DNA from 4 places in the Janthinobacterium sp. CG_23.4 genome. Region 2 is predicted to be linked to each of the others. Evidence: predicted binding sites of a transcription regulator. Region 2 holds the regulator's gene; each other region holds the start of a gene.

Region 1 (7,833 bases), 1.2 Mb from region 2:
AGAGAACCAAAGGGCTTTTCTTTTATTGGCGGAGCGGACGGGACTCGAACCCGCGACCCCCGACGTGACAGGCCGGTATTCTAACCAACTGAACTACCACTCCAAGCTCGTATGATCTGTATTGCTGATCCATGAAGCACTGGACAGTTTTCTGATTTGGTGGGTGCTGAGAGGCTCGAACTCCCGACCTACGCCTTGTAAGGGCGCCGCTCTACCAACTGAGCTAAGCACCCAATGCTTGTCTCAGAAAACTATCCCGACGTTTGTCACCACGTCTGGAAGAGGCGCTATTATAGGACGACGAAAATCCTTGTGCAAGCGCTTTTTTCAAAAAAGCGCTTGGGAGCAGCTGAAAAAAGTTCAGGGCGAGGCAATGTAACGCTGCCGTGGGCTTTTTCTCAGGGCTGTTATTGCGTGATACCCCACTGCGACAGCATCCACGCCAGATTGAACGCATTCTCGGCGATGGCGTTGTAGCGGCCCGAAGCGCCGCCATGGCCGGCGCCCATATTCGTTTTCAGCAGCAGCGCATTGCTGTCCGTTTTATATGCGCGCAGCTTGGCCACATACTTGGCCGGTTCCCAGTACATGACCTGGCTGTCGTTCAGGCCCGTCGTCACCAGCATGGCTGGATAGTTCTTACGTGCAATGTTGTCGTAGGGCGAGTAGCTGAGCATGTAGTCGTAGGCCGCTTTCTGGTTCGGGTCGCCCCATTCCAGGTATTCGCCCGTCGTCAGCGGCAAGCTGGCGTCCATCATGGTGTTCATCACGTCGACGAACGGTACGGCCGCGTGCACGGCGTGGAACAGCTCGGGACGCATGTTGACGACGGCCCCCATCAAGAGGCCACCCGCGCTGCCGCCCTGGATGATCAGGCGGTTCGGGCTGGTCCATTTTTCGCGCACCAGGTAGTCGGCGCTGTCGATGAAGTCATTGAAGGTGTTCTTCTTCTTCATCAGCATGCCGTCTTCATGCCAGGCTTCGCCCATGTCCGTGCCGCCGCGGATGTGCGCTTGCGCATAGATGACGCCGCGCTCCAGCAGGCTGATGCGGCTGATAGCGAAGCTGGCTTCCGTCGAGATGCCGTAGGAGCCATACGAGTACAGCAGCAGTGGCGCGGTACCGTCGAGCTTGACGCCTTTCTTGTAGACGATCCACAGTGGCACTTGCACGCCATCGCGCGCTGTCACCCACAGACGCTGCGTGGTGTAGCGGCTGGCATCGTAGCCGCCGACGATTTCCTGCTGTTTCAGCAGCGTGCGCTTGCCATCTTTCATGTTGACGTCAATCACGGCGGGCGGCGTAATAGGCGATTGGTAAGACATGCGAAATTGTGTGGCGGAAAATTCTGGCGTGCCGGCCGCCGTGGCCAGGTAGACGGGGTCGTCGAACTGCACCGTCTTCCAATTCTTTTGCGCAAAATCATGGATGCGCGCGCGGTTCAGGGCGCGCGCCTTTTCCATGACCACCAGGTAATCCTGGAACACGTCGATGGACAGGATCACGGCATCCTTGTTATGCGGCACGACGAGTTTCCAGTTTTTCGGCTGCGGGGCCGCTACCGGTGCGCTGACGATGCGGAAATTCTTCGCGTCCTTGTTGGTGAGAATGTACAACTGGCCGTCGCGGTGCTCGACGCCGTAGCGGTGGCCTTTTTCACGCTTCAGCACGCTTTGGAAACTGCCTTCCGGCTTGCTCGTTGGCAACAGCAGCACTTCGCTGGTATCCGTGCTGGCCGAACTCAGCACAAAGTAGCGCTTGTCGCGCGTGCGGCCCACATTGATGGCGAACTGTTCCACCGGCTCGTGGTAGACCTGCTGCGGCGCGCCGCCCAGGGCCAGGCGGAACAAGCGGTCCGAACGCTTGGTGGTGGCGTCTTCCTGGGCCAGCATCAGGGTGGCGTTATCGGCCGCCCAGGCCAGCGATGTGACGCGCGGCATGGTATCACTCAGCAACTTGCCCGTCTTCAAATCCTTGACATGCAGCTCGTATTGGCGGAAACCCGTCGTGTCGGTGGTGTAGGCCAGCAACTGTTCATCGGGACTGATAGCAAACGCGCGCACGGCAAAAAATTTGTGGCCTTCAGCCAATTGATTCTGGTCCAGCAGGATTTCTTCAACCGCCTGCGCATCATAGGCGCTATTCGCGCCCACTGGGCGGCGGCAGTGAAGCGGATATTGCTGGCCCGCCTGGGTGCGCGTGTAATAGTAAAAGTTACCCTGACGCGCAGGCACGGACAGGTCCACTTCCTGCATGCGGCCCTTGATTTCTGCAGTCACCTTGTCGGCCAGCGGCTGGATCGGGGCCGTGATGGCCGCCGTGTAGGCGTTTTCCGCATTCAGATAATCGATCACGGCAGGATCGGTCTTCTTTTGCAGCCAGCGGTAGTCGTCCGTGACGACGCTGCCGTGGCGCTTTTCCTGCCACGCTGTCTTGGCGGCAACAGGTGCCGGGATAGTGGCACTGGCAGTAGTGGTGGGGGCATCAGCCGCCAGCGCGGCTGGCGCCAGGGTGGACAACAGCAGGGCTGGCAGGATGGATGACCAGACGGACCGGCGGCGCGTAGCGTGATAGGTGATAGACAAGGAGGCTCCTTTGCATGATTGTGTCAAGATTGTAATCTTGCTATTGAGAAAAGCAACCGCTGATCGCTGCCATCGCGCTGCCATCATTTCGTCTTGCATCCGTGCGCATTTGCGGTAATACTGTATGCATGCACAGTATCTTGCCGCAATCAAGGCAACCGACCCGCCGCGAGGTGTTTTTTTGACTCCATCTGTCCCACCACTTGCCGAACCGCGCAGCGCAGACGCGCGCCGCTGGATAGCCCACCTGGACATGGATGCCTTCTTTGCCTCCGTGGAGCTGTTGAAATATCCGCAATTGCGCGGTGAAGCCGTCGTCATCGGCGGCGGCCGGCTGCAGCAGCCCGTGCTGCAGGACGATGGCACGCTGCAATTTGCGCGCATGCGCGACTATGTCGGGCGCGGCGTTGTCACCACCTCCACCTATGCGGCGCGCAAGTTTGGCGTGTTTTCTGCCATGGGCATCATGAAGGCGGCCAAGCTGGCACCGGACAGCATCTTGCTGCCGGCCGACTTCGACGCTTACCGCGCGTATTCGGCCCGCTTCAAGCAAGCCGTGGCCGAGCTGTGCCCTATCATCCAGAACGTCGGCATCGATGAAATCTATATCGACCTCAGCGAATACGGCGAGCAGGCACCGGCCATGGCCGCACGCCTGAAGGCAGCCGTATTCGAGGCGACGGGCCTGTCGTGCTCGGTCGGCCTGGCGCCCAACAAATTGCTGGCAAAAATCTGTTCCGACCTGGAAAAACCCGATGGCCTGACCATCTTGCAGCCCGAAGATGTAGAAACACGTGTGTGGCCCTTGCCGGCAAAAAAGATCAACGGTATTGGTCCTAAGGCCACCGCCAAGCTCGAAGCGCTGGGCATCGTCAGCATCGGCGAACTGGCGCGGGCCGACCTCACCATGCTGCGCACGCAGTTCGGCGACCTGTACACGGGCTGGCTGCGCCAGGCGGCACTGGGCATTGATGATCGGCCCGTGCAGACGAGCCGGGAAACCAAGTCCGTCAGCCGCGAAACGACGTTCGAGCGCGACTTGCAGGTGGTGCGCGACCGCGCCACCCTGTCGGAAAAGCTGAAAAGCCTGTGCACGCGCGTGGCGGGCGACCTGGACAAGCAATCGCTGGCGGGGCGCACGGTGGGCGTCAAGTTGCGCTTCGAAGATTTCAGCACCGTCACGCGCGACATCACCCTGCCCAGCGCCACGGCGGACGCCGCCGCCATCCTGCGTGCCAGCCGCGATTGCTTGCGGCGCGTGCCATTTGAAAAGAAAATCCGACTGTTGGGCGTGCGCATCTCGACCTTGTGCGACCCGGCCGTGGTGACGCGGCTGGTGCCGGCCCAGGCGGAGCTGTTTCCCGCCCTGTAGCGGCATTTTCCATGGATTACAAGCATCGCGCCAGTCCGCGCTTTTGACGGCATTCTCGTGTCGAAAGTGTAGAATGGCATCTCTCTGGCACTACTGAAACAAACGGAAGAAAAAACTATGTGGTTCAAGAATCTTCAGATTTACCGTCTGCCCGCACCATGGGCTTATACGCCAGAACAACTGGAAGAGGCCTTGTCCTCGAACAAATTTACGCCGGCGACCAGCATGGATCTGATGCGCCAGGGTTGGGATACGCCGCGCCCGAACGGTGGCCTGGTCCACGTGGTCAACAAGCAAATGCTGATCTTGCTGGGCACCGAAAAGAAATTGCTGCCAGCGACCGTCATCAACCAGGTGGCCAAGGCCCGCGCGGCCGAGATGGAAGAAGCGCAAGGCTTTGCGCCTGGCAAGAAAGCCATGAAAGAATTGAAGGAACGCGTGGCCGACGAACTGCTGCCGCGCGCCTTCAGCATCCGCAGCAACATCTGGACCTGGATCGACCCGGTCAATGGCTGGCTGGTGGTCGATGCCGCCAGTCCGGCGAAAGCCGATGAAGTCATCAAGCTGCTGTTGAAAGCCGTCGACAAACTGCCGCTGGAAAGCCTGCGCGTGCAGCGCTCGCCCGTGGCGGTGATGACGGAATGGCTGCAGGCCGACGATGCGCCTGCCGGCTTCACGGTCGACATGGACACCGAATTGCGCGCCACGGGCGAGAGCAAGGCCACCGTGCGCTACGTGCGCCACACCCTGGAAGCGGACGACGTGCGCCGCCACATCGCCGCCGGCAAGCAATGCACGCGCCTGGCCATGACGTGGAACGATAAAATTTCGTTCGTGCTCACGGAGTCGCTGGCCATCAAGAGCGTCAAGCCGCTGGACGTGATCAAGGAAACGGAATCGAGCACCAAGAACGACGACGAGCGTTTCGATGGCGACCTGATGCTGATGACGGGTGAGCTCGCCAAGCTGATGGCCGACGTGGTCGAAGCCTTGGGCGGCGAAGCGACTGCATAAAAGCAGTTGTACAGTACGGAAAAGGAGCTGCGGCTCCTTTTTTTCGCCTGCGCGTCTGGCATGGCACTGTGGGATGTAAAAAGGGCCTTGCGTTTGCAAGGCCCTTTTGCCACTCAGTTTACATTGACGGAATCAACTTAGAACTTGATTTGGCCCGTGATGTAGAACGAACGCATCATTGGATCAGCATAGCGTGGGTCGAAGCCAACCTGGTGGCCCGACGAGGTACGCAGCGACAATGGTGGTGCGCGGTCAAACAGGTTCTTGATACCAGCGCGTATCGACTTCTTGCTGTCGAACACATAGCGACCTTGCCAGTCGATGGTGGTGTACGAAGGCACGGCCAGGCGGATCTTCTCCAGTTTCTTGGTCGCAATATCCATTACCTCGGCCGAAGCGTCGGTATAGCCGTTACGGTAGCTGATGATGACACTGTTGGTCAGCTTGCCCGATTCCAGGCTCAGGTTCAGCTTGGCCAGGTTACGGAACGTGACTGCATCGGTGATGCCGAAGTAGTTCATGTTGGTCGTCCACTGGTCCTTGGTGCCTGGCACGGTGTAGTCGGCCTTGAGCATGTAGGTGCCGCTCAGGTTCGCCGTGAAGTTACCGAAGTCAGACTTGTGACGACCAGTCATGTCCCAGTCGATACCACGGTTATGCGTTTGGCCGATGTTCAGCGACAGCGACTTGAATGCATAGTAGGTATTGCCGGTCGATGGTTCGGTGTAGGTGCCGAACAGGTCGCGGTACAGGCTTGGGTTGTTAAAGGCCTGGGATTCGCTCACTGCCGAAACCGCATCTGTGATCTTCACGTCCCACAGGTCGGCACCAAACGAGAATGCCGAGCTTGGCTCGATACGGAAACCCACGGTGTACTGCTTCGATTTTTCTGGTTTCAGGTTTTCGTTACCACCAGCCAATTGGTTGTACTGGGTTGCTGGCGGACGGCACAGGGCATCGCCGGGGAACGGGCAGTTCCATGGTTTTGCGGTGAAGCCGTTGTTGACCAGCGGCTGGCCGATGTCCAGCATGCTTGGTGCCTTGAAGCCCGTGCCGTACGAACCACGTACCAGCAATTGCTGTACTGGCTGCCAGCGTGCCGTCACTTTGTAGGTGCTGGCGCTTTGGTCGTTACCGATGGACTTGTTGACGACACCGTTGTCGATCTTCGTCACGGTATCGTAGCGACCGGCCAGGCTCACTTCGATCGTTTTGGTGACAGGTGCCAGCAATTCGGCAAACACACCATAGGTTTCGCGGGTCAGGTCGTAACGTGGCGACGTGTTGAAGTTGTAGATCGTGCTGGTGCTGGCGCCGGCGCTTGGCGATTGCTCGTAATTGTATTCACGATAGTCACCGCCGATACCGATATTGGCTTTGCCGCCTGGCAGGGAGAACAGTTCACGCGAACCGTGCGCGTCGATGCCGCGCATCGTGGTCGATGCCGTACGGATCGAACCGTTGAATTGCGAGCTGTCGATCAGCTTTCGCAGTTCTGGCGATGCGCTGCCTGCTGGCAGGAAGGGGTTGAACAGCGAATTGCTTTGCATCGCGACGAAGTCGGCGTTCTTGGCGTAACCGCCTACATAGCGCTCGTCGATCGCGTTTTGCGACCAGGTCAGAGCCGATTCCACGTTCCACTCGCCTACTTCGCCTTCTACGCCGACCACGAAGTGCTTGGTGTCGGTGATGGTGTTGCTGGCGCGAGTGCCCCAGTCGACCATGCGATAGTTGGCGGTGACGGTTTTGATATCCGCTTGCTGCGCTGGCGTCAGGTTAGGCTTGACGTAGGCGTTGTACAGAGCGCTGTCTTTGGCGATCGAGATAGGCACGGGGTTGGCGGCGATACGTGCCGTCAGGTCGTAGCGCGACAGAGCAACTTCGGCAAACGCATTCAGGTTTTCCGTCAGTTTATAGGTGCCGCGTGCGAACAGGCTATCGCGTTTCGATTCTGGAACGATTTCCACCGTCGAGCCACCGTCGAAGCCGCAAGCCTGGTTATTGTTGGCCATGACGTAGTTGCTTGGTGCGCAACCTTTGTTAGCCGCCAGGTACGGGTTGAACGTGATGGACTGGGTGTCCTTGTTTTTGAACGCGACCGTGGCATTGGCCGGTGCGGTCGAGGAGCTGGTACGGTCGTAGATATAGTTCTTGCCGCCGTAGCTGACAGGAATGTACGACGAACGGGCGAACGAGCGGTCCGTCGCCTTCAGTTTCGATTGTTCATCGTGGCGGTACGATACCAGCACGTTGAAGCGGTCTTCGTCCAGGTCGCCAAAACCGTAGGTGACGTTGGTGTTCCAGGCGTTGCCGCCCTTGTCTTCCGGACCACCGTAAGTGGCTTCCAGTGAGCCGCCTTGGACGTTTTTCTTCAGGATGAAGTTGATCACGCCGGCAATGGCGTCCGAGCCGTACAGTGCCGAAGCGCCGTCAGTCAGGATCTCGACGCGCTCAACGGCGCTCATCGGAATGGCGTTCAGATTGACGGAAGTGCCCGAGCCTTGTGGCGCGATGCGGCGGCCGTTCAGCAGAACCAGGGTGTAGCTTTCGCCGATGTCATGGATCGACGCGCTGGTGCGGCCACCCGAGTTGGAACCGGCGGCAACGGCGCCGATGGTGAAACCTTGCATTGCTGGCAGGCTCTGTACCAGATCAGCGACGGTGGTGGCGCCGGTACGGGCGATCGCTTCTTGCGACAGGCGTTGTACAGGCAGTGCGCCTTCTACAGCGATACGCTTGATACTCGAACCGGTAATTTCAACTTTTTGAATTGCCTCATCCGCCATGGATTGGCCGGAGAACAAAACGCTACCTGCCAGGACGGTCAGGGCCAGGCGTACGCTGCGTACGCCAATTTTTTCT
Region 2 (7,833 bases):
CGTGGCGCAAATTGCCGGTGTGGGCTTGCTGGCTTTCCGTGACCCGCACGGCATCCGTCCTTTGTGCCTGGGCATCAATGAAACGGAACTGGGGCCTGAATACCTGATCGCTTCCGAATCCGTCGCGCTGGAAGGCATGGGGTTCCGTTTCGTGCGCGACATCGGTCCCGGCGAAGCCGTCTTCATCGATGCCGACAAGAAATTGCACAGCGCCCAGTGCGCCGACAATGCCAGCCTCAATCCTTGCGTGTTCGAATTCGTCTACCTGGCCCGTCCCGACTCCGTCATCGACGGCGCCTCGGTGTACGCCACGCGCCTGAAAATGGGTGAGTACCTGGCTGAAAAGATCCGCGCCGAACTGCCTGACGTGCATATCGATGTGGTCATGCCGATTCCCGATTCCTCGCGTCCTGCCGCCATCCAGCTGGCCCTGGCGCTGAACATCGAGTATCGCGAAGGCTTCATCAAGAACCGCTACATCGGCCGTACCTTCATCATGCCGGGCCAGGCGGCGCGCAAGAAATCGGTGCGCCAGAAGCTCAACGCTATTCCTTCCGAATTCAAGGATAAAGTAGTGCTGTTGGTCGACGATTCCATCGTGCGTGGTACCACCAGCCGTGAAATTGTGCAGATGGCGCGCGAAGCGGGGGCGACAAAAGTCATCTTCGCCTCGGCCGCGCCACCGGTGCTCTACCCGAACGTGTACGGCATCGACATGCCGACGCGCGACGAATTGATCGCCTACGGCCGCACGACGGAAGAAGTCTGCCGTGAAATCACGGCCGATTATCTGGTGTACCAGGATATCGGCGCGCTCAAGCAGGCCATTGCCGACGTCAATCCGGCGCTCACGAACTTCGAGGCTTCGTGCTTCGATGGCGTGTATGTGACGGGCGATGTGTCGCAGGAATACCTGGACCGCCTGGAATACGCGCGCCATCATCCGAAAGCAGCAGCGCCTGAAGATACGCCCCGTCCCCAGCTGAACTTGAACCTGGCAACGACAGAAGCGTAATCGCCGCCTTGCCATTAGGGTCAGACCCGTCGGGTCTGACCCTAATGCCGTTAAGTTAGTGTTAGTGATGCTATTTTTAGCCCAAGAACAAGGACTGGGGTCGGACCCTGAGGGTCCGACCCCAGCTCTTTGCCTCTGGGTTTAGCGAATTTACTGGCGCTCATAAATCAGGCCAAAACTCTTAACTGAACGGCATTAGGGTCTGACCCCAGCTTTTGTTTAGGGTTAATAGTTTCCAGCATCCACCATGACCACCAAAAAAAACTACGGCTTTACCACCACCATCTTGCATAGCGACCGCCGCAAGGGCATCGAGCATGGCTCGCTGCACAAGCCGATACACACCTCCGTGGCGTTTGGCTACGGCGACGCGCGCCAGCTCGCTGCCGTATTCCAGGGCAAGGAACCGGGCTTCCGCTACGGTCGCCAGGGCAACCCGACGGTTTCTGCGCTGGAAGAGAAGGTCAACAAGATGGAAGACGGCGTGGCGACCCTGTGCTTCGCCACCGGCATGGGCGCCATCGGCGCCGTGGTGCAGTCTTTGCTGCGCGCAGGCGACCATGTCGTCTCATCGGCTTTCTTGTTTGGTAACAGCAACAGCCTGTGGCAAACGGCGACGGGGCAGGGCATTGCCGTGTCCTTCGTCGACGCCACCGATGTGGCCAACGTGGTGGCCGCCATCACGCCGGCGACGCGCATCGTGTTTGTGGAAACCATCGCCAATCCGCGCACGCAGATTGCCGACCTGGCGAAAATCGGCGCCCTGTGCAAGGAGCGTGGCATTTTGTACATCGTCGACAACACCATGACGACGCCCTACCTGTTCCGCCCGAAAGCGGTGGGTGCCGGTCTGGTGGTCAATGCGCTCACGAAATCCATTGGCGGCCACGGCAATGCGCTGGGCGGTAGCTTGACGGACACGGGCGTGTTCGACTGGACGCAGTATCCGAACATCTTCGAGAACTATAAAAAGGCGGCGCCGGTGCAGTGGGGCATTGCGCAAATCCGCGCCAAGGCCTTGCGCGACTTCGGCGCATCGCTGGGACCGGAAGCGGCGCACCATCTTGCCGTCGGCGCGGAAACCATGGCCTTGCGCATGGAGCGCACCTGCTCGAACGCCCGCGCGCTGGCCGGCATGTTGCAAGCCGATCCGCGCGTGGCGGCAGTGCATTACCCAGGCTTGCCGTCGCATCCGCAGCACGCGCTGGCGACGCAGCTATTCCGCAGCTATGGTTCCCTGTTTAGTTTTGAATTGAAGGACGGGATCGATTGTTTCGATTTCCTCAATCGTTTGAATCTGGCCATTCCAGCGAGCAACCTGGGCGACACGCGCACCCTGGTCATTCCCGTCGCCCATACGATCTTTTACGAGATGGGGGCCGAGCGTCGCGCCAGCATGGGCATTGCCGAGTCGCTGATCCGCGTGTCGGTGGGCATCGAGGACGAGGCCGATTTGCTCGAGGATTTCCGTAGCGCGTTGGAGCAATGATGCCCAACCAAACCTGCTGCGGGTCGGTATAGGCGGCTTGTGATGCTCACCGGCTCGGCGCCCCGTACTGAGTACGGTTCTGCTTCTTGGCCACCTCCCCCTTCCGCTCGCCACGGTTTTGTCGGACATTGAAACTTGCGTGTCCGGCATGAGAGGGGCCGCAAGCTAAAAACTGGGGTCAGACCCGGCGGGTCTGACCCCGGCATGCACTTTTACATGCGGTGGCTTAATGCCAGCTGCGCATCAAGCCTACCGCCAAACCTTCCAGCGCAAACTCATCTTCCGGCGATACAGTGATGACCTTGAAGTCGGGATTTTCCGGCAGCAGTTCGATGACGGAGCCCGTCTTCTTGTAGCGTTTGACGGTGACTTCATCGCCGATGCGGGCGACGACGATCTGGCCGTTCTTGGCGCTATCGACTTTTTTCACTGCCAGCAGATCGCCATCCATGATGCCGGCGTCGCGCATGGACCAGCCGCGCACCTTCAGCAGAAAGTCGGGCTTGGCTGAAAACAGGGCCGGGTCGACGTTGTAGCTCGCTTCCAGGTTTTCCTGCGCCAGGATGGGCGAGCCGGCCGCCACGCGGCCGATCAGGGGCAGCGACATCAGTAGCGCTGCCTGCACTTTCGAGGACAGCGCCTCGGCGACAGCACTCGCCGCTGCACCGATCAGGCGGATGCCGCGCGAGGTGCCTGGCGAAATCTCGATCGCGCCCTTGCGGGCCAGGGCTTGCAAATGCTCTTCGGCCGCATTGGCCGATTTGAAACCCAATTCATTGGCGATTTCGGCACGGGTAGGAGGGAAGCCCGTATTTTCAATCGCATCCTTGATCAGGTTCAGGATTTGTTCTTGTCGTGCAGTCAGCTTGATCATGAGCGGTGGGTGCATACTAAAATGCTGTCTATATGAACAGTCTGTATTTTTGTACAGTATCGTCCACTATGCAAGGGGATTTCCCTTATTTGCGCCAATTTCGTGTGAAATACTGGAATGCACGGTAAAAAGCCGCTGGCTGGCCGCGTGAATGGGCCGCTTGTTGAAGCAATCATTGAAACGTTTGCAAAAGGCGGTTATAATCTCCGGCTGACCTTCCCACACCCGTCTTGACGCCGGGGTGGGCGATTATCAATCCGACCTGAAGGAGTTTGCATGCGTCATTATGAAATAGTCTTTATCGTCCATCCGGACCAAAGCGAGCAAGTGCCCGCGATGATCGAACGCTACAAAGCCAGCGTAACCACCCGCGGCGGTTCGGTTCACCGCGTGGAAGATTGGGGCCGCCGTCAAATGGCTTACTCGATCCAAAAGCTGCCTAAAGCACACTACATCTGCCTGAACATCGAATGCGACAACGAGACCCTGGTCGAGTTGGAAACAGCATTCAAATTCAATGATGCCGTGTTGCGTCACCTGACCGTTAAAATGAAGAAAGCTGAAACAGCTCCTTCGCCGATGATGAAATCGGTACAACGCGAAGACGCGGCCAAAAGCCACCGCACCGAAGCACCAGCAGCCGCTCCAGCCGCAGCAGCCTAATTGTTGACCAGGATCGTGCGCTGAACCAGCTACAAGTCACTGCCATCATTGCCGAGCGCGAAATATTGCGCTATACCCCGGCAGGGTTGCCGATTGTGAATGCAGTATTGCAACACTCTTCGCAGCAGATGGAAGCAGGAATTGCCCGTTTGACCGAGTTTGATATTGCCGCGCTAGCCGCTGGTGAAATCTCAGGCCGGTTCAGTCAGGCAAGCTTGGGCGGGGTGTATCAGTTCACGGGTTTCCTGGCCAGAAAAAGCCGCAACAGCAAGAGTTTGGTGTTTCACATCATTGATTTTAGTGCAGTCACCCCGACTAGCGCATTTTAGATACAGGAGCCTGACATGGCATTCGGTAAAAAGTTCGACAAAAATAAGCTCAAGCTTAAAGAAAAACGCAAACAGCAAAATCCGTTGTTCAAACGCAAGAAGTTCTGCCGCTTCACCGCAGCTCACGTTGAGCAAGTCGACTACAAAGACGTCGACACGCTGAAAGACTTCGTCCAAGAAAACGGCAAGATCATGCCAGCACGCCTGACCGGTACCAAAGCGCACTACCAGCGCCAAGTTGACACCGCAATCAAGCGCGCTCGCTTCCTCGCGCTGCTGCCATACACCGATCTGCACCACGCTTAATCGGTCAGATATTCCTGGAGAAGAACTATGCAAATCATTCTGTTAGAAAAAGTTGTTAACGTCGGTAACCTCGGCGAAGTCGTCAAAGTCAAAGACGGTTACGCACGTAACTTCCTGATCCCGCAACGCCTGGCACGTCGTGCTACGGCAACCGCTGTGGCTGAATTCGAAGTCAAGCGCGCCGAACTGGAAAAAGCTGCTGCCGCCAAGTTGGCCGCATCGCAAGCCCAGGGCGAAAAACTGAGCGGCCTGACCGTTCAAGTTGCTCAAAAAGCTGGCGTCGATGGCCGTCTGTTCGGTTCCGTCACCAACTTCGACATCGCTGAAGCGCTGACCAAGCAAGGTTTTGCTGTTGAAAAAGCACAAATCCGCATGCCTACCGGCCCGCTGAAGACCGTTGGCGAGCACAACGTTTCGGTTGCTCTGCACACCGACGTCGTCGTCGAAGTCGTTATCGCTGTCGTTCCAGACGCGAACGCGTAATCGTTTGCGGGCCTGGCCCGCAAGCGTGACGCTCTATGAAAAGCCGGGTTCGCCCGGCTTTTTTATGGCCTTTTTTTCGCTCAATTTCAGCCCTTTATTTTTGCCAGCACGCCGAAGCGGGTATAATTCGCGCCATGAACGTCCCCTCTGATCCGCAACTGGATTCCCTCCGTATTCCGCCGCATTCGATCGAAGCAGAACAATCCGTTATCGGTGGTCTGCTGCGCGATAATGCAGCGTATGACCGCATCGCCGACTTCATGCATGCGGAGGATTTCTATCGCTATGACCATCGCATCATCTTCGAGCAAATCGTCAAGATGATTAACGCTTCCAAGCCAGCCGATGTCATTACTGTTTTTGAAACCCTGACCCAGCTCGGCAAGGCCGATGATGTGGGCGGACTCGCGTATCTGAACGCCATGGCGCAAAATACGCCATCGGCCGCGAACATCCGGCGTTACGCCGAGATTGTGCGCGACCGCGGCGTGCTGCGCAAACTTATCACCGTCGCCGACGATATTTCCGGCACGGCCTTCAGCCCGCAAGGCAAGGAAGTCAAGCAGATGCTCGACGAGGCCGAGTCGAAGATTTTCGCCATCGCCGAAGAGGGCGCGCGCGGCGCCCAGGGCTGGACCGCTATCCAGCCCCTGCTGACGCAGGTGGTCGAGCGCATTGACGAGCTCTATAGCCGCGACAACCAGAGTGAAATCACGGGCGTGCCCACCGGTTTCATCGACCTCGACCGCATGACCTCAGGTCTGCAGCCGGGCGACCTGGTCATCGTGGCGGGCCGTCCATCGATGGGTAAAACGGCGTTTTCCGTCAATATCGGCGAAAACGTTGCCATTGACAGCGGCTTGCCCGTGGCCGTGTTCTCGATGGAGATGGGCGGCGCCCAGCTTGCCATGCGTATGCTAGGCTCCGTCGGGCAGCTGGACCAGCATCGTCTGCGCACGGGCCGCCTGAATGACGAAGACTGGCCGCGCCTGACGAATGCGATTCAAAAGATGAACGACGCCCAGTTGTACATCGATGAAACGCCGGCCTTGAATTCCATCGAACTGCGCGCCCGTTCGCGCCGTTTGTCGCGTCAATGCGGCAAGCTCGGTTTGATCATCGTCGATTACTTGCAGCTGATGTCGGCCAATACGCCGGGCGATAACCGCGCCTCGGAGATTTCCGAGATTTCACGCGGCTTGAAAGGCCTGGCGAAAGAACTCGGTTGCCCGGTGATTGCCCTGTCGCAGTTGAACCGCTCGCTGGAGCAACGCCCGAACAAGCGTCCTGTGATGTCGGACTTGCGCGAATCGGGCGCTATTGAGCAGGACGCCGACGTAATCCTGTTCATTTACCGTGACGAGGTGTATAACCCCGACTCGCCAGACAAGGGTACGGCCGAAATCATCATCGGTAAACAACGTAACGGTCCAATCGGCAGCATTCGTCTCACCTTCATGGGGCAGTACACCAAATTTGGCAATTACAGCGGTGGCCTGGCGCTTTACCAAGGCGACTAAGACCCCGCAGCACTGGCACCCCATCGCTGCCCCCTCTTGCGGGGCGGCTTTCTGTAGTAAATATCACGATTTAATGCTTAACGGAGAATCACATGTTTGGACGCTTGATGCCCACTGAGGGCAAGTTTTTTGAATTGTTTAACCAGCACGCGGAACTGTGCGTCAAGGGCGCCAAAGAAATGCTCGGCCTGATGACCAATTTCGACGACCTGGAAAACCGCGTGCATGCGATCGAAAGCATCGAGAAACAGGCCGACAAAGTCACTTACGCCACCGTGGAAATGCTGCACAAAACCTTCATCACGCCGATCGACCGTGACGACATCCATCAACTGATCACGCGCCAGGACGACATCCTCGACCTGCTGGAAGACGCGGCGCAAACCGTCTCGCTGTACGACTTGAAAGCTGTCACGCCGGAAGCCAAGCGCCTGGCCGAACTGGTCTTGGCCTGTACCGAAAAAGTGCGCGATGCCGTCGCCATGCTGCACAACATGGACAACTCGCGCAAGATCGTCGCCATCTGCGAAGAGATCGACCGTCTGGAATCGGACGCCGACCACGTGATGCGCGCTGCCATGTCCAAGTTGTTCCGCGACGAGCCGGACGTGCGCAACTTGATCAAGCTGAAAGCGATCTACGAAATTCTGGAAACCGTGACCGACCGTTGCGAAGATGTGTCCAATATTATCGAAGGCATCATCGTCGAAAACGCGTAAGCGTTGGGCATGTCCTGAACCAGAATCAGAAAAGAAATTACAATGACCATACAAATCAGCATCTACGTGCTAGGCCTGTTGATCGCCCTCGCGCTGCTGTTTGACTTCATGAACGGCTTCCACGATGCCGCCAACGCGATCGCCACGGTGGTCTCGACGGGCGTATTGAAACCGCAGACCGCCGTTGCCATGGCCGCCACGTTCAACTTCGTCGCCATCTTCGTGTTCCACCAACTGACCGTCGCTGCCACGGTGGGCAAAGGCACCATTGACCCGACAGTGATTGACCAGTACGTGGTCTTTGGCGCGCTGATGGGCGCCATCTTCTGGAATTTGTTTACCTGGTATTACGGTATTCCATCGTCTTCCTCGCACGCGCTGATCGGCGGCCTGGTGGGCGCCGCCGTCGCCAAGTCGGGTACGGGCGCGCTGGTC
Region 3 (7,833 bases), 1.1 Mb from region 2:
TTGTGAAGAATGCGTTCAGGAATGCATTAGCGGCTCACGGAATTTACGACGCTGCTAACGCCGTTGCGGCACGTCAGTTGTGGGTGGGGCAGGCCAAAGAAACAGCGTGGTATTCACGGAAATCAGTTTGCCGATTCGCTCTCTTTGTCGCTTCTCATGATGCCGCCCCAGATTTGACAGCTGGTAATGAAGGGCTTTTCACTAATGGCATGCCAAACTCGACCAACCTGCTTAACTGCCGCTCATGGCACGCTAGCGAATACGAAGTAATAGAGCACGTCGCTACGCGCGATCAGCCATCCACCATTAAATTCCCTGCGCATTTTGATGCATCCATCTATCCCGGTAACTTTTCGGTCGTTGACAAGATCGGTAACCTCACGCTGCTTTCTGTGCAGGTAAATTCGTCCGTCTATTCGGAGTGGCCCGACAAGGTCTATTATTACTGGAGCCTCACCACGCCTAGCAGCACTGCAACTGGACCATCGGGATCGGCATTGATGGCTGCGCTCGGATTGGCAAGCATTCCGCCAGGCTTGAGTGCGCTAACGGCTGCCTCCAATTATTTATCTCATCTTGCTCCTCTGGCGTATAGGGGAGAACAAGGGTTTAAATGGGGAGCTAGTTTTATCGATCGACGATCCGAACACATTTGCGGCCGAGTTTTTGATAAAATCGATCTGTGGCTGCGTTGATCCGTCATTGCGATAATATTCGTTTATGGAAAATTAGTATCAATCAAAATTTTAGTGAATACGAGACATTACGAATGTCTTCCGGGATAGGGCTTAGTGCACCTCGTTATACACAACTTTTTACCACTTTAAAATCAAAGGGTTACAGCAATTTCTTCAGCGCGTACCCCACAGTGGTGGCGCCAGAAAAATGCTATTTTTCTTAGCTTTCAGCCGTAAATTGCTCGAATTTTAGGCAATTTTTGACATGGACGGTGATTCCGAGATTTTCTTGGATACTTGTGTATAACGATATGATCTTAGAGCCGACACGGACATGGTGATAGTTATTTGTGGCAGACTACACAAGCGCCATTGCCCTCGTCGTCGCCATAGATGTCATCGATGTCCTCAAGCGTTTCAACCGGACGCAGAGGATTAATCGGGCGGTTCGCTAGATCTCTTTGCTTGCGGCGTTCGAAGTCGGTGACGATCTGGATGATGCGGGTAGGCTTCTCCAACTCGTCGAGCGGTTCGCCTTGGGTCCAAGTAAATGGCGAGCCATGTTCCAATGCGTTCTTCTCGTATTGTTTGGCCTCCTCGAAGGCATCAGGGTGGCGTTCTTTGAGCCGCACCCACTCAATTTTCTGCTGGAAGAAGCAAAAAGTGCATCCGCTACGCGAGCGCCAGTCATAATATTTCGGGACGCCGACGCCTGACGATTCTAAGATATCCATCACGCCCTTTTTATCGATCCCGCTCTCGCGGAAAGGAAGACGGACTTTCAAGTTTTCATGTTTAGACGTATAGCCTTCGCGATATTCTTCGTCGGCGCGGATCGCTACGTAACTTGTGACCGTGTCCCCTGCGGCAAGCATTGGCCTAATCCATTGTTCGAATGGCGCAAGCTTCAACTGCCTGGTGCACCAGCGCGTTTGAGCCGACGGCAGGAAATGCTTGTATTCGCGCAGCCAGAAATCGAAATCGCGACGCGGATTTAACCTGGCGATTGGCTTGCCCAGAAAACCTTCGAGGCGGCCCAGGAATTCATAGACTTCGGGCAGCTCTTTGCCGGTGTCGGTGAAGAAGTATTCGACGTCGAGCTCAGGGTGGTGCTGGCGGACGAAAACAGCCAGGGCGGCGCTGTCCTTGCCGCCAGATATTCCAAGAACATGTTTTTCAGCCATGAGACTTCTCCATTTTTGCGTCCTCTTCAAGAGTCAGGCGCATTCCAGCTTTCGCCAGCGCGGCGAGCAAAATTTCAGTACTGTGTCCACTTGCCAGCAGAGTGGTCGCTAATTTTTCAGCCATTGATTCAACCGCATCGCGATGTCGATCGGGAATGGAGAATGAGCGCGACACAGTGCGCGTTTGAGCGCCAGCGCCAATGACCACGGCGAAGGCTTCGGTAGTCGGCTTGCGACCTTTAACAGATGCAAAGGCTTCTGCTTGCCGGAATCGAAGGGCAGCTTGCGCGATATCTAAAAGAGCATGATCGATATCGCGATCGTTCCAATCACGTGGAGGTTTGTTGGCGGCCAAGCTCAAAATGCCTTCGATGCTTTCCTTGCTTCCATCATGTTTAGCAAGTCGCGCGGCAAAAGCGTCCTGACGCAGGTCTCCCGTCACGCCATTCAACACTTCCGCTCGCGCGCGTAGCCGGTCTAATTTGTCGGCAGGCGCGTCGAGAGCTTCGAGCATCGAAGTCTCAATGCACGCAAGCAAATTGTCATAAGCGTGGGCGATCTCAGCAATAGGACCGCGAAGCGCATCGACGTAGGATCGATCCCTGTTCTTCTCAAGAAGCGCGGCTAGATCAATGAATAGAACTTTGTGAGGGTCGCTGGCTTTTAGCAGCGTGTCGCGCACAGCCCGAGCGATGTCGCTGATGGTATGAGTGCGTTGACTCCATGCAGGCAAGCCGAAGACCATCCCGACAAGACCGCGCGCCGCTTCCAGAGGATCACGAGTATTCGCGGACGCGCCGACCTCGGCAAGAATGTCGGAGATCCCAGCAAGAATACTGGCCTTCTCTTGGTCGATCAAAATCCAACGCATGGAAAAACGCGAGGAGTCTTGAAGGTACTCGTCGATGTCCGCATCGGTGACGCGGGGAATGAACATGCCCTCCTTATACAGAGCGAGATTGCCTTTATGGGCAAGCAAAAACGCAGTGAACAGCACGGGCATGATGCCTTTGCGGACGCCATACGGCGGCTGGGCCCAGAGCTCGTAAAGATCAGAGATCTTCACTCTCGTGTTCGCATCGGTGAAGAGCTCGCGCGTCTCTTTCCAAAGATTGCAAAAGGTCGGGGCATGTTGGTCGTCAGGCGGTAAGAAGCGCCATGCGCCATTGCTATCCTGTCGATGCAGCCCCGTTGCTCGGAGCAATGTCTCATAGAGGCCGCGCTCGGCAGGGAAGCCCGATACGCCGAGATTCTCTTCTTCTTCATGGTCGAGCATGCAGTAGAGCAGGTCGCGGCGAGCCTTGACGCTGTTGCTCGAAGGGCTGTCGCGGTTCAAAAGCTCGCTCCACAGTTCCGGGGCGGAAGGGTAGACCGCATCGGCCAAATTGGATGTGACAGGGGATAGACGCCCGTTTGTTTCGAACTCGTCTTCGCCAGCGATCCATCGCGCGTTGATCACAGCTTCACGAAGTTGCTCTTCAAGATTGGCGCGCACCGACGAGATTCTCGCTTGCACTTCGCGGCGCGCGACCGGATCGCCGTTGAGCTCATGGCGCGACTGGACAATTTGGAGCGCGAGAAGCTCGGAGCCGAGATCCTCGATTTTGGCGTGGTTGCGCGGAATGCCAATGACCACCGGCCAAGGCTCCACCCTTGAGTGTTCGTGGCACTTGCGCAGCGCGGCTTTGCTGTTGATGTTCGAGCCAGGTAGCGCCAGGAGAAATAGGCCGAAGTCGCCATTGTGGGGTTTGAACTTCATGGCGATGCGTTGGACGTCGTCCAAACGGCACAGCGCCATGTTCATCCATCGCATCGTGCCAGTTTCGTGATAGTGCCGCTTTGCGATGACCGGATAAAGATTCGTTAAGCTTTCGATCAAGGAGAAATCGACGCCAGACATCCCTGCTCGGGCTTGCGAAATGGCATTGTCAATATCGAAGTCGCTGCCTTCGAAAACCGACCAGGCTCCTATGTGTTTTTTGAATAGGATCACTCTCCAATTGGAAAGCTGCTCCAGAGCGGCTTCGACCTGCTCAAGCGTGTGGCCGTAGAAAAGCGATTTGAGAACGGTCGACTCCGCCGCAAGCCCCGATCCATTGCGGAAGAGATCGATCACAGCAATGTTCTTGATGAGCTCGACATGCAATGCATCGGTGGTTTTTGCTTCGGCGCGCTCGACGGCCTCGACGGCCTGAGCCCAACGGTGTCCATCTGGCGACGACAGGATCGCCGGCTCCAAGTTGGCGCGCAGGTAGTCCCAATAATCGTTGGGGCGATACCAGGACGATTGCAGTTGTGGCGTGGACTCTAGGTAGGAGCGGAATCCGGAGGGCTCGACCGAAGCCAAGAAGCCAAATGTGCTTCGTTCGTTTTGCCCAAATTGGCGTTTTGAGATTGGACCTAACAGAGCCGCCATGGTCGGATGCAATGGCCAGCAGGCATGTAAGCTTTTGGAGAAGCTCTCGCCTACAGCGGGGCGCCGTGCACGGATGGAGTCCGCGATCTCAATGGATGCTGGCATCATCCAGTCGGGCGTTACCTCAGCGTGGATGGCGCGGCCGATCAACTCCACAACCTCGTCGCTTGCAGCGACCAAAGGTATGTCGGAGTATCGACCTTGAACTTTGACCCAGTCGTCGCGCGTCCCGATGCCAAGCCGAGCCGCATATTGGCTGAACGATTGGTGAAGGATGCCAATGACGACAACCTTGCCAGCGGTCCGCGCCGCCGCTTCCGCGAGCTCTTGGAAGAAATAGACGTCGTCGCCCACGCCCAGCGCGGAAGCTTCGAGAAACTTGCCCATCTCATCGATGATGATCAGGACGCCATCGTTCTTCTTGGACTCGGCGGCTTCGCAAATGTCCGCGATGAGGGCCGAAGGGTTAGTCTTGCGTCCATCATGGCTAAACCCCTGCGCTTGGCGAAGACCTTTGGCGAGTTCGGATACGACACTCGCTCGTTTGCCGACGATCGGGACGGTCAACCAACCCTTGCGATGGGGCAGAGCCTGATCAAATGAAGGAACATCTTCCAGCCTTAGAATCTCTCGGGCTTTCGCGCGCAGATTCTTGTCCGCGCCCAGGGCGCTCGCGAATGCAACAGCCAGCGACGATTTGCCGCCGCCGAAGGGGCCGGTCCAACTAAATGCCCGCTGATTGCTCTCCAACAGTTGCTTGGTCATGCTGCTTAAAACGGAGGTAGCCGTTCCATGGCAGATATAACCGTTCAAAGCGTCGGGGCGGCCAAGATCGATATCGATGCGTATCGAGCGCTGATAGTGGCGTGAGACGTGGACGATGTCCGAGAGTTTGATAGTTTGCGTGTTAGACATAGGCCAGCTCGATCATGCGTTCGCTGAGGTTTTCAGCCTTGTTGATGTTGCGATGAACTTGCCTCAGGCCTGCTGTGTCGGTCCAAGAAAGCGCTCCGAGTGTGAGGTCCTCAAGCGCAAGAAGGCGCTCGGCGATCGAATCCTCGTCGAGCTTGAATACCCGTCCCGGCGATCCTTCGCCAAACGCGATGGCTTCGAAAGGGAGAGAGCTGAGTCCCGGCGCGGCCGTCTCCCAAAAATCCAAAAGCGCGTAGGCGAACATCCCGTCATGCAACGTGGCCTTCGGGCCGCGGCGGAAGGCGAAGTAGCCTTTGCGCTCTTCAAAAATCAATCCCAACTCGCCAAGCATTGGCTCGGCATAGTCCTCGGGTGAGCCGCCTGTGGACCGTGGAGCATAGCCGCGAAGGCACGTTTCGATATCTCGCGACAAAGTTGCGGGAGACAGCTTGCGATTGGGGTCCAAGCTTCGCGCGTATTCGGCCAATGGGGCTTCAAGGTCCTCGCGCGCGAATGTCGGAATGGTTACATGGTTGAAGAGCCATTTCCATGTGGTCGCCCGATTGCCTTTTCCTGCGAGCCACCAATGCGCATACCAAGCAGTGGTGGGATTTTCCGAATAGGGGTCCAAGCCGCCGTCCTTCAAGACTGCGTTGGCGGCATCGGTGACTTTGTAGGCGCCGCTTGGAGCGCCTTCCTCCGTCATCACATTGCACGCCAACGCCCAATGCCGTATCGCAGCGACCATGTTCTTGCCAACGCCGAACTCGGCGATCGCATTGTCGTCGGTGAAGGTCGATTTCAGGATAATGCCGCGCGATTTCGCTTGGTCGAAGGCTTTTTTGAGCCACATTTGACGAAGCGGAAACGTCTCGTGTCCTGAGAAGTGCGCCTGAACGCCTTTGGATGCTATTTTTTTCTTCATGCCTGCAATTATAACTGGAGACCTTCGCCAGTGGCTCGCTTTCCCGTCTAGCTACTACAGAAACTGGATACCTTCACCAGCGGGAATGGGGACGCATATTGCCGCAGTGTGCAGACGTCTACACTTATTTTCACTAATTAGTTCCTCTTGCGGACGTTAACAAAAAACATCAAATACTTAAATAACAACTCTCCACATTAGAGAAAGCACTGTGAAAATATACAGTATTTTCACATTTTTTACGATTGCTCTTTCTTATTACCTTTCGAGGAATTCGAAAAATTTTGCACAAAACATATTAAAACCTATTTTCTAGCGCCTAAGTAGGCGGTTCAGCTAGTTTGCAGGAAACCTAGAAAGCAAATTTCTCCACTATGTCCGACGGTTGGTGTTGGTTGATTGGCAAGAATTCGACCTCCGTCACATACACAAGGTCGTGTCGATCAGCGGTGTATTCAAATTTTTGGAGGTAGACGCTGTGCATGGTGGGCGCGGTGATGATCGATGTCGCCGGGACTAAAGTGCTCAGCACGACGCCACCTCTCCCGATCTTGTTCAAGCCGCCGGCGAACATCTGAGCCCTGTTGAATTGCGAAGTCTAGCAGGTACGATTGTCAAGGTGCCGATCTCGACGGCACCTTCATCGTAGTAGCACAGTGGTGCGGGCCACAGGATTAGGAAATATTGAATCGTACGCCTTACGTATCATCCCTGTATTGCCTGCAGCGCACCACCGCGGAGATCACCATGCCCCACAGCCACTATCCGGCACACCGCACTGGGTCAACTTCCAACACCTCAGGCATAGGTCAGAAGATTGGATGGGCAATCGTAAGTATCAGGGCATCACCGCTTTGAAGGCAGATTTTGATTGCTTTAAGCTTGAGCGATGAAGATACCGTATGAAAATTCGAGCCCGTAAAAAGCGACTTATGCAAAGGCGCCGATCTCAATTTAATCGAGACACGGTTCAGGGTCTCGCGGAGGCCAAGGCTGGCCTGTTGTCTCCCTATTTTTCAACAGCGAAGATCGCGCGTGGCTGGACATGCCCCCCGTTGAAAGGGAGTTTGGAGCCGCTCGTTTGTAATGGCGGCGAAGTAACTGTTCAGTTATGTCTTAAGTCGGCTTAAGTGGCGCCATTGCAGACGGCATGCGGCGCCTTACCTCTTGCCGCCCGCAGGCGTGGCAAGTTTGGCGCACATTTCCGTGACCCAACCGAGCATCCAGACGCGATCTTCTTCGCTCAACGTGTTAAGGGCTCCGGCCAGATCAATGGCCTGGTCAATCGAGCGAGCAGAACCGGCGCGCACCAGCGCATCGAGCGGCACATCAAAAATCTCCGCTAGGTCAATCAGCCGGAGCAACGGCGGCAGTGTGGCACCGCGCTCGAAACGTGAGATGGTTTCCTGCTCGACGCCCAGTTGCGCTGCCACTTGCTCCTGCGTGAGGTTGCGCGCGATGCGCTGCTTCGCCAATGCCTTGCCGATCCTCTTAGCAAATTGCCCCTCCTGCCGCGCCGTGACCATATTCTACATTCCATGATGAGTAACCACATGAATGGTGGTGCCGCGGAGAAATTCTGGTAACATCAAAATATGTGGTTAAACCACAAATTTTGCATATCAACCTACAGGATGGAGATGTCGATGCCCTATTCCCCCGCTATCTTTCGGTGTGTGATGATCGGTCTAGGGCTGGCCATTTCCGGGTGTACGACGC
Region 4 (7,833 bases), 180 kb from region 2:
CCCGCCTTGCAGCAGCGCTTGATCGAGAAAGCCCGCGGCTTGGGATTCGATACGTCAAAATTGATCTATGTGAAGCAAAACTGAATTTGCTTGCCTGCCGTCCGTTCGTGGCGGCATAGCGCCTCCAAACTGTTGCTTTAATGCATGTTTTTTCTTGCAATACCATCCTGATTCACTCACAATCTGCGCCAAACTGGTGCGCTGCGGCGCGCTGCCATTTTGGCGACCTCGGTAGTGTTGCGTCGCCGCTCGTGATTGCCGCACGGCACCTACCTGCTATCTTGTTGTATAGCAGTAGGCCGGTTTCGTGGCGTCTGTACATTTTTTTCAGATTGGAATCACGTAATGAAAAACCTCAAAATCGGCGTGCGTCTCGGTGGCGCTTTTGCCGCCGTCTTGCTGCTGTTGACGAGCCTGACTGTGGTGGGCATCGTTCAGTTGCAAAGTGCCAGCAAGGAAACCGATACGCTGGTCGGCGTCGACGTGCGCAATGAGCGCCTGATCGCCGAGTGGACCAAAGTGATCGAAGTGAACGCGGCGCGCACGGCTGCCGCCTGGAAAGTCAGCGATCCCGAACACCAGAAGCAGTTTGAACAGGAAATGGCGGTCTCGTCCGCCCGTGCCACGGAGATCCAGAATGCTATCGGCAACAGTGAGCTGAACGCCGAAGAGCAGGCTGCGTACCAGGAGGTGTTGAGCACGCGCAAGGCCTACACGGATGTGCGCAAGGAAGTGTTCAAGGCCAAGAATGCGGGCGAGCTGGAATTGGGCAAGCGCCTGTATGAGGGAGACATGGTCGTCAAGCGCGACATTTACCTGGCGTCGCTGAAAAAGCTGGAAGTGCTGGAAGCCAAATTGCTCGATGACGCGGCTGCGCATATTCGTTTGCGCTACGAACACGGCCGTTTGCTGCTGATCTCGCTGGGCGCGGTCGCCATTTTGCTCGGTATCGCCTGCGCATACTGGATCACGCGTTCGATCACGCGTCCCATTACGCGCGCCGTCGCGGTGGCGGAAGCCGTTTCTGCGGGCGACCTGACCAGCCATATCGTGGTGGAAAGCCACGACGAGACGGGACAATTGATGCAGGCACTCAAAAAAATGAACGATAAACTGGTCAGTATCGTCGGTCAGGTGCGCGATGGCACAGAATCGATCAGCACGGCGTCGAGCGAAATCGCCGCTGGCAATCTGGACTTGTCGTCGCGCACGGAGGAGCAGGCCAGTTCGCTGCAACAGACGGCGTCTTCGATGGAGGAGCTGACATCGACCGTGAAACTCAATGCCGACAACGCCCGCAGCGCCAATCAACTGGCGATCAACGCCTCGCAGATCGCCAGCAAGGGTGGCGTGGTAGTGTCGGAAGTGGTCAGCACCATGGGCTCGATCAATGATTCCTCGCGCAAGATTGTTGACATCATTAGCGTCATCGACGCCATCGCCTTCCAGACGAATATTCTGGCCTTGAACGCGGCCGTGGAAGCTGCCAGGGCTGGCGAGCAAGGTCGCGGTTTTGCCGTGGTGGCGTCCGAGGTGCGCAACCTGGCGCAGCGCTCGAGTGCGGCGGCGAGGGAAATCAAGGGCTTGATCGACGATTCCGTGCAAAAGGTCGAAGCCGGTTCGCAACTGGTGGACAAGGCAGGCCGTACCATGGACGAAATCGTGCAAAGCATCAGCCACGTGACGCAGATCATGAACCAGATCACCGATGCCAGCGATGAGCAGCGCGCCGGTATCGAACAAGTCAACCAGGCCATCTGTCAGATGGACCAGGTGACGCAGCAAAATGCAGCCTTGGTGGAAGAGGCGGCGGCGGCGGCCGAAGCCATGCAGGAACAGGCGGTCAAGCTGGCTGATGTGGTGGCTGTGTTCAAGCTCGATGTCACGCAGCAATATGTGTCGGCCAGCGGGTCTCCCCGTCTTGCCGCCGGCCAGCCCGCCGTACGGCGCAGCGTGAGCGCTGCCGTGCGCAGCGCTACTGCCATCGGCCATTCCGCTAGCGCTCAATCCGCCAGTGCCCCCATCAAGGCAGTGAAACGGGACACGGTACCTACGAGCAAGCCGCGCGCACCTGTCGCTTCCGGCGCCGATGAGTGGGAAGAGTTCTAAACAGCCTCTCTCAATGGCCGCGCTAAGTGGTAATGCCGTTCAGTTAAGGATTTTGGCGTGATTTATGAGCGCCAGTAAATTCGCTAACCCCAGAGGCAAAGAGCTGGGGTCGGTCACTCCGTGATCGGAATGTGCTCCATTGAAGCACATTCCCCCGCCGGGTCCGACCCCCTGTCCTGGTTCTTGGGCTAAAAATAGCATCACTAACACACTAACTGAACGGCATTACGCGCTAAGTGGCAGTTTTAAGTGGCAGTTTTAAGCAGCAGTTTCAAGCCTGCCGAGCAGTTTTCAGCAGTTGTTTTAAGTGGCCGTTCGCTCGGCCATTTCCACTGGCATGGCGCGGGCGCTACAATCGCGGCTTGAACAATCCCGCACACGCTCCGCCATGACTACCCGACGCACCTCCAGCCAGACCTCTACAACGCCCTGCCACGCCGAATCGGCCAAACGCGAGCGCTGCCCGGTTTGCCTGCGTGCCGCCGCCAGCTGCATCTGCCGCTGGATCGCTCCCGTTTCCCACGCGGTGGACGTGCTGATCTTGCAGCATCCGCTGGAAGTCCACAACGCCAAAGGCAGTGCCCGCTTGCTGCACCTGAGCCTGTCCAACAGCCGTCTGCTGACGGGCGAGCAGTTTGCCCCCGAGACACTCGCCGCATTGCTGGCCGACAAGCATAATGTGCTGCTGTATCCGGATACGCCAGGCGATCGTTCCTTGGGCATCGCGCCGCCGCCTGCGCTCGAGATCGTCACCTTGCTTGATACGGCCCGCTTGCAACTGGTAGTGCTCGACGCCACCTGGCGCAAGAGCCGCAAGATGCTGTATCTCAATGCCCAGTTGCAACAGCTGCCGCGCTTGCCCCTGCGCGATACGCCTGCTTCCCATTATCTGATCCGCAAGGCGCATGCGCCAGACCAGCTGTCGACCCTGGAAGCGACATGCTATGCCTTGATGCAGTTGGAGCAGGACGCCCCCCGTTTTGTTCCCTTGATTTCTGCATTTGACGGCTTTGTCGCACAGCAGTTGAGTTATGTCATGGGGCATGCTGAAAAAGCGTGAAACGGTAGCACGCCAGCCCTTGATCTTGACCGCATCGCGGCATAGTATGCTGTATGTATATACAGTTAATGGGGCCGTTCATGAAAGCAATCATTCCTCTGCATGATGACAGCTTTTCCGGGCAAGCCATGTTGCCGCCGCCATCGCTGAAAGAGCACAAGGGGCGCGCTGCCGTGTCGAACCTGCAAGGGCGCTACGAGGCGCGCGCGCGCGCCGGTTTCGATGACGGCTGGAGCGTGGGCGGCCTCGATGAGCCGGACGCAGAGGCAGCGCCGCGCTGGAAGACGCAGGTCAGCGAGGAGCAGGCGCGCACCATCCTCACGCGTAATGTGTCACCCGATTTACCCTTTAATGTGTCGCTGAACCCGTACCGGGGCTGCGAACACGGCTGCATTTACTGCTTTGCCCGTCCCACGCACAGCTATCTGGGCCTGTCCCCGGGCCTGGACTTCGAAAGCCGCATCTACGCCAAGGTGAATGCGCCGGAACTATTGCAGCGCGAATTGGCCAAAGCGTCGTATGTGCCCGAACCGATAGCCCTGGGCGTCAATACGGATGCGTATCAGCCGTGCGAGCGCGAACGGCAACTGACGCGGCGCGTGCTGCAAGTGTTGCACGAGTGTGAGCATCCGGTGGCGCTGATCACGAAAGCGTCATTGATCGAGCGCGATATCGACATTTTGGCACCCATGGCAGCCAAGCGCCTGGCAGCCGTGGCTGTCACGCTCACCACGCTTGATCCCGCCATTGCGCGCACGCTGGAGCCGCGCGCGGCCGCTCCGGCGCGGCGGCTGCGCACCATCCGCAGCCTGACGGAGGCGGGCATTCCCGTGGGCGTGAGCATCGCGCCCATCATTCCTTTCGTGACGGAGCCAGAAATCGAGCAGTTGCTCGAAGCGGTGCGTGACGCGGGCGCCATCCATGCCCACTACGTGGTGCTGCGCCTGCCGTGGGAAGTGAGCCCCCTGTTCCAGCAATGGCTGGAAGTGCACTTCCCGGAACGGGCCCAGCGCGTCATGAATCGGGTGCGCGAGATGCGCGGCGGCAAGGATTACGACAGCGCGTTCGGCACACGCATGCGCGGCGAAGGCGTGTGGGCTGATCTTATCCGACAGCGCTTCGAGAAAGCCGTGCACCGGCTGGGGCTGCACGGCAAGGGCGGCCGCTTCAAACAGCTCGATTGCACGCAGTTCCGCCGCCCGCTGTTGGTGCCACCGTTGGCGGCGAGGCAGAAAGGGGGCAATGCGGGACAGCTCGATTTGTTTTAAGTTCAAGCATCGTCAGCGCTGATGCTGATGCTGATGCAGCAGGGTGGCCCTGACGCACTGGAATGCGGGGGAGCTATCGCCCGTAGCAGGGGGAGCGCAGCCTGTCGCCGGGAATGGCGCGCCGTCGCCGGATAACCCTGAGACGCGCCCTGGACTCAGGCTGTCTCAGGCTGCCTCAGGCGCCGGAGGGCGCTGCGGCGTGGTCCTGTAGCTGTGCCAGATGTTGCTCGATGGCAAAGACGTGCGGATCACTCTTGCCCAGTTCGCGCAGGGCCATGGCCAGGTGTAGCAGATACTCGCTGTTCGGGCCACTGGGGCCGTTTGATCGGGCGATCTGGCGTGCGATGTCGAGTTCCGATGCTGCCCCGAGGAAGGCGGCGTTTTCTTCATTCGCGATGTACACCAGGCCATCGGCCTTGCTGCCATCGTCGAAGCTGATCTCGCTGGCCAGGCGCAAATAACCATTCTTTTCGCGGTGGTCGAGGTGGGCGAAAACTTCGGGCGTGATCAGATAGGCCATGCCGTCGCAGATGGCGCCTGCCTGCGGCACGATGGTGGCGACCCTGCCCGGGGCCATCGGTGTGCCCCGATGATCGTGCGAGCCTTGCCAGAAGCGCCGCGTCCAGCCGGCGATGCTGGCGGGGCGCCGTTCAAGATAGGCAAAGTCGGCTTTGTAGATCAGCGAGCCATAGCCAAACAGCCAGACTTGCTCGCGCCCGTCGAATCTGTGCATGCGCTGGTTGATGGCGATGGTGGCGGCGTCGATAGGCGACAGGTGGTACTGGTCAGGCTGGGTCATGGTGCTGGCGCAAAAGGGGCGATGCGCTATTATAAGGTGGTGCCGCGCGCCGGCAGCGCGGTGCGGGCCGCGCCCACGTTCCACTCGTGCGTCTCGACGAACTGGAATAAAAAGGCCATGAAGCTTTCGGCCGCCGGCGACAGCGAACGTCCCGTCTTCGTGTAGACGAAAAAGCGCCGCGTCAGTTCCGGCTCGTGCAGGGCACGCATCTGCAACTGGTATAGCTTGACCATCGGTTCTGCATACGGCAGGCACACCGTGATGCCGAGGTTGGCGCTGACCATGGCCAGCGCCGTCGTCATGAACGTGACTTCATTGTAGGCATTGAGCGACAGGTCGCGAAAGCTGCCGTGCATGTCGCGCAGCAAGCGTTCCGTGAACTGGCCCTGCAGCGAGATGAATGGGTAGTCGCCCACGTCGGCCCAGGTGACGCGCTCTTTTTGCTGCAGGGGATGGCGTTCGGGGAAGACCAGCACGAAGGGCATTTCGAACAGCACTTGCGCGACGATTTCCGCTGTTGGATCGCGTTCGGGGCCGATGCCGAAATCGACCTCGCCGCTGAAGACGCGCGCCGATACGTTTTCCACGGGGCAATCTACCAGGCGCAACTGCACTTCCGGGTGTGCCTGGCGGTAGGCGGCGATCACTTCAGGCAGCAGGGTACATGCCATCATCTGTGGCGCAGCGATGCGCACCAGGCCTGTTTTCAGTGCCTTGCGCTGGGCGATGCCGGCCATGGCGCCATCGAGATCCTCGATCATCTTTTCAAACAGCGGATATAGTTCGCGGCCGATTTCGGATAGCTGTGTTTTGCGTGTACTGCGCTCGACCACGCGCACGCCGAGCACGTTTTCCAGTTCTTTGATCAAGCCGCTCAGCGCTGATTGCGTCACATGCAGGTATTCGGCGGCCAGAGTAAAACTGCCGGTCTTGGCCAGGGCCACGAAGGCGCGCATCTGTCGCAGGCTGGGACTCATAAGATAATCCGATAAATCAATGGTTAAAAATTGTTTGTATGATAGCTGTAACTCGATTCTAATGGTGAAAAGCGGAGCAACACGCCAGCCATCGCGCCCAAGGGGCCATCCATTGGAGATAGAGCATGAAGATTAAGCAAATCCACCACGTCGCCTACCGCTGCATCGACGCGAAGAAAACCGTCGAGTGGTACGTCAAGCATTTGAACATGAATTTCGTTCTCGCCATCGCCGAAGACCTGGTGCCGTCAACCAAGGCGCCGGACCCGTACATGCATGTCTTCCTCGACGCGGGCCAGGGCAATGTGCTGGCCTTCTTTGAGCTGCCGACGCAGCCGCCGATGGACCGCGATCGCAATACCCCGGCTTGGGTGCAGCATCTGGCACTGGAAGTGGCCAGCATGGACGAACTGCTCGCTGCCAAGGAGCGCCTGGTCGCTGCCGGCATCGAGGTGCTGGGCCCCGTCAATCACGCTATCTTTCAGTCGATATATTTCTTCGACCCGAACGGCCACCGCCTGGAACTGGCGGCCAACGTGGGCACGCCCGAGATGATGGAAAAACTGGACGCCGTCAAATGGGCAATGCTGGAAGAATGGTCGCAGACACGCCGCGCACCGAAGCACGCCGCCTGGATGCACGCGCCGGCTGAAGCGTGAGCGCAGCAGGTCGAGCATGATGCGCTGACGCCATCTGAACACTACGCAAAACAAGGAATACCATGAAATTCGCAACTCTGAAAAACGGCAGCCGCGACGGTGCCCTGATCCTCGTTAGCCGCGATCTGCGCCAGTACCAGCGCGTGGCCGCCATCGCCCCCACCTTGCAGGCTGCGCTCGACAACTGGGACGCCGTCGTGCCGAAACTGGAACAGGCATACGCCGACCTGAATGCCGGCCACGCACCGGACGCGCAGCCGTTTGATGCCTGTCAGTGCCACTCGCCGCTGCCGCGCGCCTACCAGTGGGCCGATGGGTCCGCCTACATCAACCACGTCGAACTGGTGCGCAAGGCGCGCAATGCGGAAGTGCCAGCCTCGTTCTATACGGACCCGCTGATGTACCAGGGCGGCTCGGACAGCTTTATCGGTCCGCGCGACCCGATCTTCGCCCTGTCGGAAGAGTGGGGCATCGACCTGGAAGCGGAAGTGGCGGTCATCACCGGTGACGTGGCCATGGGCGCCAGCCTAGCCGACGCGGCGAAATCGATACGCCTGGTGATGCTGGTCAATGATGTTTCGCTGCGCAACCTGATCCCGGGGGAGCTGGCCAAGGGCTTCGGTTTCTTCCAGTCGAAGGCGGCCAGCGCGTTTTCGCCCGTCGCCGTCACGCCGGACGAACTCGGCGCCGACTGGGCGGACAGCAAGCTGCACCTGCCGCTGCTGGTGGACCTGAACGACCAGCCCTTCGGCAAACCGAATGCGGGCGAAGACATGACCTTCAATTTTGCGCAACTCGTCGCCCATGCGGCCAGGACGCGCGAATTGGGCGCTGGCAGCATCATCGGTTCCGGTACCGTGTCGAACAAGCAGGGCAACCTGTTCGGCTCCAGCATCGAGAACGGCGGGGTGGGTTACTGCTGCCTGGCCGAAGTGCGCATGTATGAAACCATCGAACACGG

Evidence for each region. Region 2 encodes LexA, which represses DNA repair genes until DNA is damaged. Its sites were predicted from a motif close to ACTGTATNNNNATACAGT; they were not measured.
Region 1: the regulator LexA is predicted to act here: its motif matches at 2,705-2,722, upstream of dinB (DNA polymerase IV).
Region 3: the regulator LexA is predicted to act here: its motif matches at 6,323-6,340, upstream of H4V96_RS20615 (DUF4007 family protein).
Region 4: the regulator LexA is predicted to act here: its motif matches at 3,218-3,235, upstream of H4V96_RS14860 (PA0069 family radical SAM protein).

Annotation. Positions count from the first base shown of each region.
Region 1 covers NZ_JARXUX010000001.1:4,646,730-4,654,562, reverse strand. Annotated here, with positions in the region: tRNA gene H4V96_RS20820 (tRNA-Asp) at 27-103, opposite strand; tRNA gene H4V96_RS20815 (tRNA-Val) at 158-233, opposite strand; gene H4V96_RS20810 (S9 family peptidase) at 408-2,585, opposite strand; gene dinB (DNA polymerase IV) at 2,767-3,957, shown strand; gene H4V96_RS20800 (recombination-associated protein RdgC) at 4,075-4,971, shown strand; gene H4V96_RS20795 (TonB-dependent receptor) at 5,109-7,833, opposite strand, start outside.
Region 2 covers NZ_JARXUX010000001.1:3,484,849-3,492,681, reverse strand. Annotated here, with positions in the region: gene purF (amidophosphoribosyltransferase) at 1-1,015, shown strand, start outside; gene H4V96_RS15645 (cystathionine gamma-synthase family protein) at 1,263-2,504, shown strand; gene lexA (transcriptional repressor LexA) at 2,731-3,378, opposite strand; gene rpsF (30S ribosomal protein S6) at 3,655-4,041, shown strand; gene priB (primosomal replication protein N) at 4,062-4,370, shown strand; gene rpsR (30S ribosomal protein S18) at 4,386-4,676, shown strand; gene rplI (50S ribosomal protein L9) at 4,704-5,159, shown strand; gene H4V96_RS15615 (replicative DNA helicase) at 5,294-6,679, shown strand; gene H4V96_RS15610 (DUF47 domain-containing protein) at 6,772-7,398, shown strand; gene H4V96_RS15605 (inorganic phosphate transporter) at 7,441-7,833, shown strand, end outside.
Region 3 covers NZ_JARXUX010000001.1:4,594,070-4,601,902, forward strand. Annotated here, with positions in the region: gene H4V96_RS20600 (hypothetical protein) at 1-695, shown strand, start outside; gene H4V96_RS20605 (phosphoadenosine phosphosulfate reductase family protein) at 1,022-1,861, opposite strand; gene H4V96_RS20610 (ATP-binding protein) at 1,854-5,192, opposite strand; gene H4V96_RS20615 (DUF4007 family protein) at 5,185-6,114, opposite strand; gene H4V96_RS20620 (helix-turn-helix transcriptional regulator) at 7,275-7,640, opposite strand; gene H4V96_RS20625 (hypothetical protein) at 7,761-7,833, shown strand, end outside.
Region 4 covers NZ_JARXUX010000001.1:3,308,050-3,315,882, reverse strand. Annotated here, with positions in the region: gene H4V96_RS14875 (lipocalin family protein) at 1-84, shown strand, start outside; gene H4V96_RS14870 (methyl-accepting chemotaxis protein) at 346-2,109, shown strand; gene H4V96_RS14865 (tRNA-uridine aminocarboxypropyltransferase) at 2,498-3,169, shown strand; gene H4V96_RS14860 (PA0069 family radical SAM protein) at 3,298-4,437, shown strand; gene H4V96_RS14855 (gamma-glutamylcyclotransferase) at 4,613-5,203, opposite strand; gene H4V96_RS14850 (LysR family transcriptional regulator) at 5,266-6,213, opposite strand; gene H4V96_RS14845 (VOC family protein) at 6,339-6,872, shown strand; gene H4V96_RS14840 (fumarylacetoacetate hydrolase family protein) at 6,935-7,833, shown strand, end outside.